DNA from 2 places in the Bacillus sp. N6 genome. Region 1 is predicted to be linked to the other one. Evidence: riboswitches for the same ligand, from Rfam matches in the RefSeq annotation. Region 1 holds a riboswitch; the other holds the start of a gene.
What was found. Region 1 has a riboswitch for cyclic di-AMP ahead of ACUXVC_RS03870 (SipW-dependent-type signal peptide-containing protein). Riboswitches for the same ligand answer to the same signal wherever they lie in the genome.
Positions count from the first base shown of each region.

Region 2: it holds a riboswitch for cyclic di-AMP, as region 1 does, so the genes downstream of both, ACUXVC_RS09170 (APC family permease) here and ACUXVC_RS03870 (SipW-dependent-type signal peptide-containing protein) in region 1, are expected to answer to the same signal.

Region 1 covers NZ_CM127843.1:749,143-755,554, reverse strand. The annotation lists gene kdpB (potassium-transporting ATPase subunit KdpB) at 1-83, opposite strand, end outside; gene kdpA (potassium-transporting ATPase subunit KdpA) at 97-1,764, opposite strand; gene kdpF (K(+)-transporting ATPase subunit F) at 1,784-1,861, opposite strand; gene ACUXVC_RS03870 (SipW-dependent-type signal peptide-containing protein) at 1,861-1,965, opposite strand; cyclic di-AMP (ydaO/yuaA leader) riboswitch at 2,062-2,207, opposite strand; gene ACUXVC_RS03865 (hypothetical protein) at 2,342-2,464, opposite strand; gene ACUXVC_RS03860 (hypothetical protein) at 2,468-2,701, opposite strand; gene ACUXVC_RS03855 (hypothetical protein) at 2,715-3,101, opposite strand; cyclic di-AMP (ydaO/yuaA leader) riboswitch at 3,195-3,342, opposite strand; gene thiD (bifunctional hydroxymethylpyrimidine kinase/phosphomethylpyrimidine kinase) at 3,428-4,240, opposite strand; gene thiF (thiazole biosynthesis adenylyltransferase ThiF) at 4,256-5,275, opposite strand; gene thiG (thiazole synthase) at 5,268-6,038, opposite strand; gene thiS (sulfur carrier protein ThiS) at 6,041-6,244, opposite strand; gene thiO (glycine oxidase ThiO) at 6,260-6,412, opposite strand, start outside.
Region 2 covers NZ_CM127843.1:1,756,020-1,762,431, reverse strand. The annotation lists gene ACUXVC_RS09170 (APC family permease) at 552-2,378, opposite strand; cyclic di-AMP (ydaO/yuaA leader) riboswitch at 2,523-2,669, opposite strand; gene ACUXVC_RS09165 (hypothetical protein) at 2,809-2,937, shown strand; gene panE (2-dehydropantoate 2-reductase) at 3,001-3,945, opposite strand; gene ACUXVC_RS09155 (hypothetical protein) at 4,121-5,596, shown strand; gene trhO (oxygen-dependent tRNA uridine(34) hydroxylase TrhO) at 5,807-6,412, opposite strand, start outside.

The DNA.
Region 1 (6,412 bases):
GTTTTCGCTTGTCTAACCTCATCTTCTACAGCATGTATTTGTGTCTCATTTACTTGTTTTTCTTTTACTACTACCGGTCTCATCATTTACCCTCCATTACTTCAATGTAAGAAATTCTGCAATTGGTCCGAGTACTAACATCGGGAAAAATGTTAATGCACCAACAATTACAATCGTTCCGATGAAGATGCCACCAAATAAACTATTATCTGTACGGAACGTTCCGACTGTTTCTGGCACTACCGTTTTTTCTTTCAACGAAGCTGCCACAGCTAGCATCGTAATTAAACTGAAGTAGCGTCCTAAAAACATAACTAAACCAGTCGTAATATTCCAAAACGGTGTATTATCTCCTAATCCTTCAAATCCAGATCCGTTATTCGCAGCTGACGATGTATATTCATATACAACTTGTGTTAAACCGTGGAAACCGGAATGAGAAATAGCATCCGTTCCTAAATTTGTTGAAAGAGCTAATGCCGAAAATCCTAAAATGAGCAATGGATGAAATAAAATCGTGACTGCGATTAATTTCATTTCCTTACCTTCAATCTTTTTACCTAAAAACTCTGGTGTCCGTCCAACCATTAACCCAGATATAAACACCGCGATAATTGCATACATAATAATGTTTACAAAGCCTGCTCCAACTCCGCCATACACTGTATTTAACATCATATTTACAAGTGGAACTAGACCGCCAATTGGTGTTAACGTATCATGCATCGTATTAACAGCCCCAGTTTCAGCAGCTGTCGTTACTGTTGCGTATAGTGAAGAAAATACTGTTCCAAATCGTACTTCTTTCCCTTCTGTACTTCCTTGTACATGTTCGATACCCATTCCATTTAATGCCGGGTTCCCGTTTAGTTCAGATGTCGTAATCGTTATAAACCCTAGTAAAAATACCATAAATAGTGACACGAAAAGAATGCGGCCTTGTTTTTTATTTCCGACCATTCGTCCGTACGTAAATGGAAGTGCTGTTGGTAATAACATCATAAGCATCATTTGCAAAATATTACTCATTTGTCCTGGATTTTCGAAAGGATGCGTAGAGTTTGCTCCGAAAAATCCACCGCCGTTATTTCCAAGTTCCTTAATGGAAACGAATGATGCAACAGGTCCACGTAAAATACTTTGCTTTGCACCTTCAATCGTTTGTGCTGTAACCGCCCCATCTAACGTTTGTGGTACGCCAAGTGCGACAAAAACTAGTGCCGCAATAAATGCGATAGGAAGAAACACTCTCGTTAACGCTCTCGTAAAATCAACGAAAAAGTTACCAAGTTCTTTTCCAGCAAGTCCTCTTATAAAAGCCATAACGAGCGCTAATGTCGTTGCTGGTGCCGCAAACATTAAAAATGTAATTCCGATTAATTGTGATAAATAAGATAAACCATTTTCACCGCTATAATGCTGTAAGTTTGTATCAGCCATAAAACTAATTGCTGTATTAAAAGCGAGCGTAGGCTCCATCCCTTCAATATGCGCTGGATTTAGTGGCAGCACACCTTGTAATCTGAAAATGAAGTATACGACAACGATCATAAATCCATTTAATAAAACTAATGATAATGCGTACTGTTTCCACGTTTGATTGTATGCTTTTACACCCGTAATTTTAAAAATAAGTTTTTCAAAAGGCCCGAATACTTTATCTAACGTTTTGCTACCTTGAAAAGCTTTTTCTAAATAAATCCCCGTTGGCTTTGCTACTAAAATAAACAAGAGCATTGTAATAATGACTGCAACCCAAATCATAATGAATAATTCCCCCTAATTAAAACTTCTCTGGATTTAATAATGCATACACTAAATACACTGTAATTGCTGCGACAATAACCGATAAGACAATCATCATGATTGCTTTCCTTCTTTCACAACTTTATCTGACCAACTTGCAAGACTTGCCATCGATGCAACTAATAAAATAAAAATCCCGACCATTACAACATCTAACATAACTATCCCTCTCTTTTTGTTAAAATTTACCATTTAAATATTAAAAAAGAACACTGAGCTCTACTCAGTGTTCAAAAAATGAACAACAAAAAGTAAACCTCCTCTCTAAACGCTTACGAGGTTAGCTGTCGGATTCGGGCCTAAAGAGTAGCCCTACTTTCAAAACTGAAAGATTCACCCCAAGTGACGATGCACAAAATTGGTTCCCCCGCTCCATTTCTGGAACTCAGCGATTTTAGGTTTTTTTGGAAATTTTATGAATGATTTATGAGAGTAAATATACTCCTCTATATTTCACTTGTAAAGGGGTAAATTACTGAAAATAATAATATTTACATTCATTTAAACGCTTACATTGAAGATTATTACTGTTATTTCATCTATTTTCTTTATTTCTCTTTTCTTTTCTTAAAAATGACCTTTTAAATATGAAATAAAAAGAGCGAATGACATGAAGTGCATAGCTTGTTGCACTCAGCATTCGCTCTTTTTTATTCACCCTTTATTCTCCTCGTAAAAATGCACGTAAATTTCTCCCACGAATATAAACTTGTGTCAATTCTGCATGTAGCTGCTCATACTCGGTAATATCCATCTCTAAATACAAAGCATCTTTTGATGGTAATATAATATATGGCCCTGGAAAAAGGGGATCAATCTGGACCAATTCTTGAACTCGCTCTACCGATACTGCCCAACGATTTGCTATATCTCCAAGTAATAGTACCTTCATCATTTCTTCCCCCGCCCTATTCAAAAAATAAAAAAGAAATATTATCACAATTTGTAAACACGACAAACTTAGCTCCAATTGTTTCATAGAGCCTCGCTGGATATCGTTTATTCCTTGTAACAACAGTAATAGGTGCTTGAAAAGAAAAACGAATGTGTTCTGTGAAGAAACTAACGATTGGAAGCTCATCCCCTAGTAAAATGACCTTCTTAATACACTCACAAATACTAGTAAAATCCTGCTCCTTACTACAACTATAAGTCCAATCAAACCCACAATTCCTAACTTCAGCCGCTACCTCTTCATTTGCTGTAAAAATAACTAACTCATGTTGAAATGCAACTAGATCTCTTAAACTATTTACCTTACTTTCTTCTCCAACACAAATAAGTGTTAGTTCCATGTACCTCATCCTCCTTAGTATAAAAGAAATCAAACATAGATTGATATTCCCCTATACTAATCAGATCGATGAAGTGATGTATCCATCATGGCACCGTCCTCTCTCAAGACGCTTACGAAGTTAGCTGTCGGATTCGGGCTTTGAGAGTAGCCCTACTTTCAAATTTGAAAGATTCACCCCTAGTGACACTGCACAAATTGGTTCCTCCGCTCCATATAATTGGACTCAGCGTTTACAAAAAAATATATTCTGGCTGATATATTACTCCTGTATTTTGAAAAAGTAAACAGAAAAAAAGCCAGTTATAAAACTGGCTTTTCACTTATCTATACACGCGTTCTATTCACTTTATACGCAAAATGATTCGTCGGTCCATGACCACTACCAATATTCAATGGCTCTTCAATTGCTATACTAATAAATCGTTTTGCTTCTTGAACAGCATCTTCAATTGAGTATCCTTTCGCAAGTCCTGCTGTAACCGCTGAAGCAAATGTGCACCCACTTCCGTGCGTTTGCTTTGAAGGAATTCGCTCGCTTCTAAACTCAATAAATTCTTCTCCATCAAAGAGGAAATCAATTACTTCATTACCTTGATATTCTGCATGTCCGCCCTTCATAAGCACATATTTAGCACCTAATTCGTGCAATACTTTTGCAGCTTCCTTACTATCTTCAACATTATGAATCTCCATCCCAGTTAACACTTCTGCTTCTGGAACATTCGGTGTTATAACGGTTGCTACTGGTAATAAATATTCTTTTAATGCATGAACTGCTTCTTGCTGTAATAATGATGCACCGCCTTTTGCGATCATAACGGGATCTAGCACAATATTATTCCAGCCAAATTTTTTAATTTGTTCTGCAACAATTTGAATTATTTCACTACTAAATAACATTCCTAGTTTCACTGCATCTGGTGTTAAATCCGTACCAATTGAATTCAGCTGTTCTGTAATACCTTCTAACGGAACAGGATATACCCCTTGAACGCCAAGCGTGTTTTGAGCAGTAATTGCCGTAATAGCCGTCATTCCGTATACACCAAGCTCTTGGAATGTTTTTAAATCTGCCTGAATTCCAGCACCGCCGCCGCTATCAGACCCTGCAATTGTTAAAGCTTTATTCACTTTCATCCCACTCATCCTTTTCTATCCAAAATAGCGATGATAAATCGTTTTTGCTTCGCTTATATCTTTCGTTCCATGTACGAGCACACGGCCATCTTTAAAGGCGACTAACCTCTTGTCTTCAACAGAAAATGATAGTAAATATGGATTTACATTTAAATCATTCACGCGACCTTCCAGCAACTCTTTATATTGTTCAAAATTCATTTCCTCTTTATGAGGTGGTCTAATTTGAACTGTATTTCGCCCGCATAAAACTGCTGTTTTTGATGTGTTCTCTTTATTTAAATACGGATATAATGCATTCTCTCCGCATGAAGAACAATTATGCTGGCGAAGCTTTTGCACATTCATACATGAATACTCATTCTTCCACATATCAAACGATACAAGCCCATCTCGAAGTGATTCGTAATCTTCTACTAACAGTTTAAGAGCTTCTGTTACTTGATGAGAAACGACAAGAGATACAGCAGGTGATATAATACCCGCTGTATCACATGTTGCCCCGCCAAGCGGAATCGACTGCAATAAACATGATAAACATGGTGTTTTACTAGGAATGATTGTATAAGAAAGACCGTAACTACCTACACATGCACCGTAAATCCATGGAATAGAATATTTTTGTGCTATATCATTCACAATAAAGCGTGTTTCAAAATTATCAGTCGCATCAATCATTACATCAACGTTTGTAACAAGTTCTTCTAGCTCTTCAGCTGTTACATCTTGAACGAGAGCTTTTATTGTTACATCGCTATTAATCTCTTCTAAACGTTTTTTAGCCGCTATAGCTTTTGGGAGATTATTCTTTACGTCGCTCTCTGCATACAATTGTTGTCTTTGTAGATTACTCCAATCTACATAATCACGGTCAACAATTGTTATCTTGCCAACACCCGCTCTTACAAACATCTCTGCATTTGCACTACCTAATGCACCTGCACCGATAATAAGTACATGCTTTTCTCTTATCTTTTGCTGCCCTTCTGCTCCAATTGGAGAAAATAGTTCTTGGCGAGAATATCGATTATTCAACTACGCTCATTCCTTCTAAAGGACTACTTGCAGTTGCACAGCGCTTACGTGCAATACGACCTGCTTCAAATCCTAAACGTCCTGCTTCAATACTTAGTTTCATTGCCTGTGCCATTTTAATAGGATCTTTTGCTCCTGATACAGCTGTATTTAATAACACGCCATCTGCTCCTAATTCCATTGCAAATGCCGCATCAGCTGGGCTACCAATACCGGCATCAACGATAACTGGTACTGCCGCTTGTTCAATAATGAAGCTCAAATTTAATGGATTTACAATACCAAGTCCTGATCCGATTGGAGATGCTCCTGGCATAATCGCATGCACGCCAAGCTCTTGTAATTTACGTGCTAATACAACATCATCAGATGTATACGGAAGTACGATAAATCCTTCTTTCAGTAACATTTCAGATGCCTTTAACGTTTCTACCGGATCCGGTAATAACGTTCTATCATCACCAATAACTTCTACCTTTATCATGTCACAAAGCCCAGAAGCTTTTGCTAATTTTGCAATACGAACAGCCTCTTCAGCGTTTTTTGCCCCTGCTGTATTTGGTAATAACGTATATTTTTTCACATCAAGTTTCTCTAATAAATTAGGTTGCTTTGCATCAAAGATATCCATACGACGTACTGCAAACGTTAAAATTTCAGCTTCAGAAACGTCAATTGCCTTTTGCTGTACGTCAAAATCAGGGAATTTACCTGTTCCTAATAACAGTCTAGAATGAAATGAAAATGGTCCAATGTTTAACATAATCAACCGCCTCCTACGAAAGTTACAATCTCAATTTGGTCTCCATCAAAAACAGATGTATCTGTATGATCATCTTTTTGTAAAATATCTTTATTACGCTCTACTACAACAATTCTGTTATCTAGTTCTAAATGTGTAAGTAGCTCAGCTACTGTTTTTACACTCGCTGGCACTTCAATTTGGTTACCATTAATTTTTAAATTCAAACTTCCATCCCCTTTCTAAACTCTTCTAGAAAGCAATGAATCTAGCAAATAATTCTCTTGCTTTCCTTCTATTAAATCAGCCATATATTGGCCAGAAATAGGACTTAATAAAATACCGTTTCGATAATGGCCCGTGCAAGCATATAAACCTTTTATTTCTTCATGCTC
Region 2 (6,412 bases), 1.0 Mb from region 1:
TTCTATTTTTTTGCCCATAACTTGAGATGGTTAAAATAGAGAACGTCCTCACCACGATCCATGTATGAACCACCTCTCTCATATTGCTACAGTACTTACTTATCGCCACAAAACATTTTATTATTTTTCATATGTGTTTAGTATGAATAATATTGTATAAATTTTCTATTTCATCGAAATTCCCACATTCACATAGTGAATATATTACGTAAAAATATTATTCATTTTAAACTAAAAAACATGCGTAAATATGAAATTTCGTTTTGTTTTCATATATGTTTTGTACTGTAAGGTCATTTAAACACAGCTGTTTATATAACGTAAAGAAGTATTTTCATTCCCTTTATTTCCAAGCTTTCATGTCCTTATTTCAAAATATAATCCGATTCACTTTATCGATTGAAATATCTATATATCACAACAGAAAACACTACTTATAAATAACTAATAAAATTATATCCATATAACTTTTAAACCCATATGCAATTATGCATAGCATATACACAAAAAGGATAGCTTCATTTTCACGAAGCTATCCTTCAAAAATCTTCTTATTTTTTTAAATGATATGGAACTGTCGTAATAACAACATTTCTTTTATAAAGTAAATACGCACGTATGAGTAAACTGGATTGATTATGAAGAATGTTATGCCAACCTTTTTTCGGAATGAACTGTGGTATAACGACCGTAACGCGGTAATTCGATTCACTTGCCTTATATTGCACTGTATCAATGAACTTCGTTAACGGCTGAATAATACTTCTATAATGAGAATGTAATGTAACAAGCCTTACTTCAGGTTGCCACACCTTCCATTTCTCTTCAAATTTCTTTTCCTCTTCTCTGTCAAAAGCAACATATACAGCGATAACTTGATCTGCAGAAAGAGATTTCGCATAGTTCAATGAATTTTCTACTACATGCGTCATACCTGCTACAGGAACGACAATTACATTCCCCTCAATTGGAATAAGAGGCTCGCAAGTTTTTAAACTTAATTGATCACCCACTGCATCATAATGCTTCTTAATTCGATGGAATAAGAAGATAATAACTGGTAAGAAAATAAGAATCGACCAAACTTGTGCAAATTTAGTTAAAAAGAACATGCTCATTACGATAAAACTAATAACTGCACCAATTAAATTAACCGTTAATTTTAAAGCCCATCCTTCAGGTTTTTCACGAAGCCACTTTAATACCATCCCTGTTTGAGAAAGTGTAAATGGAATAAATACACCTACTGCATATAACGGAATTAAATGTTCTGTTTGTCCTTGGAAAGCTACAATTAAAATAATCGAAGCAACTCCAAGTATTATAATACCGTTTGAGTAACCTAGACGGTCTCCTCTAATCGTAAACATTCTCGGTATGAATTTATCTTTTGCGAGGTTAACCGCTAATAAAGGAAATGCAGAATAGCCTGTATTAGCTGCGAGAATTAATATTAAAGCTGTTGTACCTTGTATGAAATAGTACATGAAATTACGTCCAAATGTTTGTTCAGCAATTTGAGAAACAACTGTTACTTCTTTACTCGGCGTCACTCCGTAATAATAAGCTAAAAATACAATTCCTGAAAATAACACAGCAAGTAATGCACCCATTGCAAGCAATGTTTTTGCAGCATTGTTTGGCGCAGGATCTTTAAAGTTCGGAATTGCATTTGAAATTGCTTCAACACCTGTTAAAGCAGAACTACCTGATGCAAATGCTCTTAACAGTAAAAACAAACTAATACCCGCAACCGGCGTTCCGATCGGCGTGTGTAAAGCCTGCGAAACGTGACCAGTCAAAATATTATATATGCCTACACCAATTAATATAAATAGGGCTAAAACAAATAAATAAACAGGATATGCTAAAACAGAAGCTGATTCCGTTACTCCTCTTAAATTTAAGATCGTAATAAATATAACAAATATAATCGCAATGATTACATTATGTGCATGTAAACTAGGAAAAGCAGATGTTAGCGCATCTGTACCTGCAGATACACTTACCGCAACAGTTAAAATATAGTCGACTAATAAAGATCCTCCAGCAATTAAGCCTGGATTCATCCCTAAATTTTCTTTTGATACAACATACGCTCCCCCGCCATGCGGATAAGCAAAAATAATTTGACGATAAGATAAAATAAGGGCTGTCAATAATACTAATACCCCAACAGCGATCGGAATGGAATACCAATAAGCGATCGCTCCCACACCTGCTAAAGCAATTAAAATTTGCTCTGGACCGTAAGCAACTGATGACAATGCATCAGAAGATAAAATAGCTAAAGCTTTCGTTTTATTAAGCTTTTGTTCTCCAAGCTCTGTTGATTTTAACGGTCTTCCAATTAAAAATCTTTTAATAGATGAAACCAATGCTGTCCACTCTCCAATAATTTTGTACGAACTTTTCTGCTTGTTACAGCCAGTAAACGATTTCTTCAGAAAACAAAAAATGTCTACAAGCCATAGCGAAATAGACTTGTAGACATTATTTTTTTTGTCGCACAAGCTCCACCTTCCTTCTCAATATAACGCTTACGAGGTTAGCTGTCGGATTCGGGCCTATGAGTAGCCCTACCTTTTTCAAGGATTCACCCCATCGGATTATGTACTAATCCGTAAAAACGGGTCCCCCGTACCATGCGGTTTCAGCGATTTAGAAAATTGAAACTGTGGATTATAATACTCCTTTATTTTCAAAAAGTAAACAAAAATTTTTAATAAGAAAAAAATTAAAATGATTGCGCATAATCCGCTGAGAAATATACATAATGAATATTAAAAATCCGCAAAGGAGACCCATATGTCTAAAGAAAAGAAGCCTATTTTTTCCGATTCATATTTAGATGCAGTAGCAAATGAAATTAATCAGTTATATGGTAAACGTGAACAGGAAATAAATTTGACAGATAGAACGAAAAGAAATAAATAATTTGTCATACAAAAAATAAAAAAGATAGCAATACACTTATATATTGCTATCTTTTTTATTTTTTCATACATCTAATTCTATTACAGATTTGTTAAAGGTCATCTCTTCATACACCTTTAAATTTTGATATATAGATTCTAATAATGGTGCCGCTATAGAAAATTTCTCTGCTACATCCAGTAAATATCCTTGCAAGTGCTTCCCTTCAATAAACGAACCCTTTTCCATATCACGTTGCATTGATGACTTCATATCATACGAAATTTTATCAATCGTTTTCATATGTTCCTGGGCAATATTAGCCTTTACTGGAGCTCCTAATACTCTCATGATTTGTACAGATTCCTCAAACACATTACGGATAAAATCACGGCCGCCTTCACTTTCACGGATTGGTCCAATTGGTGCACGCATTAACGTTGTCACACCTGACATTACAGTAATAAATAAATATTTATGCCACATATCTTGCGTAATATTTTCACTTAAAACAAAACTAGATTTCGTACCTGAAAATGCTTTAGAAATATGCTTTACTCTCTCTGAATTTTGAGACTTAATTTCTCCAAACACAAGTCTGTTGGCAGCGCTAGTTTGTACAATTTCTCCTTGATCGTTTAACGTCGTCTCGATAAAGCATAAACCGCCAATTACTTTTTCTTCGCCGAATTCTTTTTGTAATAGCGATAAATGAGCGATACCATTTAACAATGGAATGATTACAGTATTTTCGCCAACAAACGGCTTCAAATCTTGAATTGCCTCGTTTAAGTGATACGCTTTTGTTGAAAATAAAATGACATCAAATGGAGAAGTTCGCTCTTCTTTCGTTATTAATTTCGGTCGGAAGGAAAAATCCCCGTTAACACTTCGGATTACAAGTCCTCTTTCCTCTAATTGTTTTTTCCGTTTACTACGAACAAGAAACGTGACATCTTCTCCCTTCTCGACTAATCTGCCACCAAAAAATCCTCCGACTCCACCAGCGCCTAATACTAAAATCCGCATACAGCATCCCCCTTTTCAAAATACAATTTTATAACTTTTAGTATACATAACATTATACATGTTCCCTACTAAATAAGCTGAATTTTCACTCTCAATTGAGTATAAAAGAGTGGTTATTTTCAAATAAATTTGGGCATGTTGTTTCTATAGCATATATGGAAAGGACACAATGTAGATGGAGGCAATACAAGCAATTGAGGAAAAAGGTGTAGCAACAGCTATATTCCAATTTATATTCCCGTTTTCGTTTAAAGCTGGATATGAACAAAATATGTTCCCTTTCTTACAAAAAAACGATTTTCGTCCTTTTCGGCTCGATCATCTCGATGATGAAAATACATATTATGGGGAGTTTAAAGTTTCACATCAAAATATGGAAGCATACTATCTTTCATTTACAAATAAAATTCTCTTTCCTCATTCAGAGCATCAAAAGGGCTTGCAACGTTATTCAAAGGACCTTAACTTAACTGGACATTTAACAACAAACCTTATTTCAATTCCATTCAAGATACACTCTATTGATGTCACACTTTGTCCTTATGAACTTGGCTTCTTAACAATTCGAACAGAAGTAAACACTGCTCCAAACATGACTTTATCTGAAGCAATCGAATTCGCTGCTCGCTTCCGTGTACTTGAAACTAAAACTGATACAAATGAGTCTATTTGTATTGAATGTAACGGAAAAAAGTATTCCCAAGTTGAAAAATTCATTTTTGGTTATTTATTTCATGGCGTAACTGATTTCTTTGAAAAGAAGAGATTAAGAAGTTCATACTTTCAAACCTTCCCTTTCTTTGAAGACCAAAGAATGTACGTTCAAACTTTATTGTCACTAAAAGAAGGTATGGAACTTAATGAAGTGGATGTTTATCGTACTTCCAGTCTTTCCGGATTAACAAGTGATGGTAAACCATATGTAAGTGCAAATAACATTCCTTACATTCATGACTATTTAAAAAAACACGCTTATCAGAGATGGGCTCCAAATCGTTATTTCATAATGGAAGAACATATTTTTACATGTGTAACAAATGAAGGCGAACGCGAAATCTCTAAACTTGCTAGTCAAATGTTCGGAGAATTTTATTACGCTTTATTATTAAACCTATTTCATAAAATTGTTTTATTAAAAATGGCAAACGCCTATGCTGAGCTAAACATTGAACAAGATACTAATGAAATAGAGAAATTAATTTATTCGATCAATTCGTTCACTGCTAATTATTTTTCTTTAGAATTAGTATCCCAATCACAAAGTGAAGATATTTTCTTCCGCTTAAGAAAACTTTTTAATATTGAGGTTCTATACTCGAACGCGAAACAAAATCTTGATAGTTTGTTTAAATATCAAGAAAATGTCGCCTCTAAAAAAGATAGCCTTTTATTATTAATTTTAACGCTCTACTCTGTAGTGGGCCAAATGTTAGGGTTTACTATGATTGACCTTTTAAGAAACACCGATTCAAACAAAATATCGTCCCCTCTTGAATTTTTCGCTCTATTAATTGCGATTAGCGGCATTGTCATTTCACTTATTTTAGGAGCCCAAAGTTTATATCAATGGGGTCTACAGCATAAACAAAGAAAAGCTTGGGTAAAACAAACGGTACTTTCTGCCGTTAAAGAGAAAGAGGATAAAAACTAAAGAAGGTTATTTTCAAATTCTTGGTGTGCTGCAGTAAGTGAAATTTTTATCAGCGATTTTCCGATTATATCAGCGCAACTCGAAATATATCAGCGATTTTTTAAATATATCGACTTACCGACAAAAAACGACAAATGACAGGACTGTATAATAAAAAAAGGGTGCTCCAAAATAAAACTTGGAGTACCCTTTTTATTATACGAATTCAGCTTACTTCCCTGCTTCGATTTTCTCTAATGCAGCAGCTACTTGCTCTTCCGTTAATTCATGTTGTATTACGTAGCGGTTACGTGGACTTACACGACATTCATGAGAACATGCACGTAAATATTTCGCTTCGTTTTCTTCAGAACATAAAATTTTCTTATTACATTCTGGATTTGAACAGTTTACATAGCGCTCACATGGTTCACCTGTAAAGTGATCTTTACCAACGATAACATGTTCTTTTTGGTTTACTGGAACAGCGATACGCTCATCAAACACGTAACATTGTCCATCCCAAAGCTCACCTTGTACTTCTGGATCTTTTCCGTACGTTACAATTCCGCCGTGAAGCTGACTTACATCTTCAAAACCTTCACGAACTAACCAACCAGAGAATTTCTCACAACGAATTCCACCTGTACAGTAAGTTAAAATCTTTTTACCTTCAAGTGTTTCTTTGTTTTCTCTAATCCAATCTGGTAATTCACGGAATGATTCGATATCAGGTTTAATCGCACCTTTGAAGTGTCCTAAATCAAACTCATAATCATTTCGTGCATCAATGATAACTGTATCTTCTTGTTTCATTGCCTCATAAAAATCTTTTGG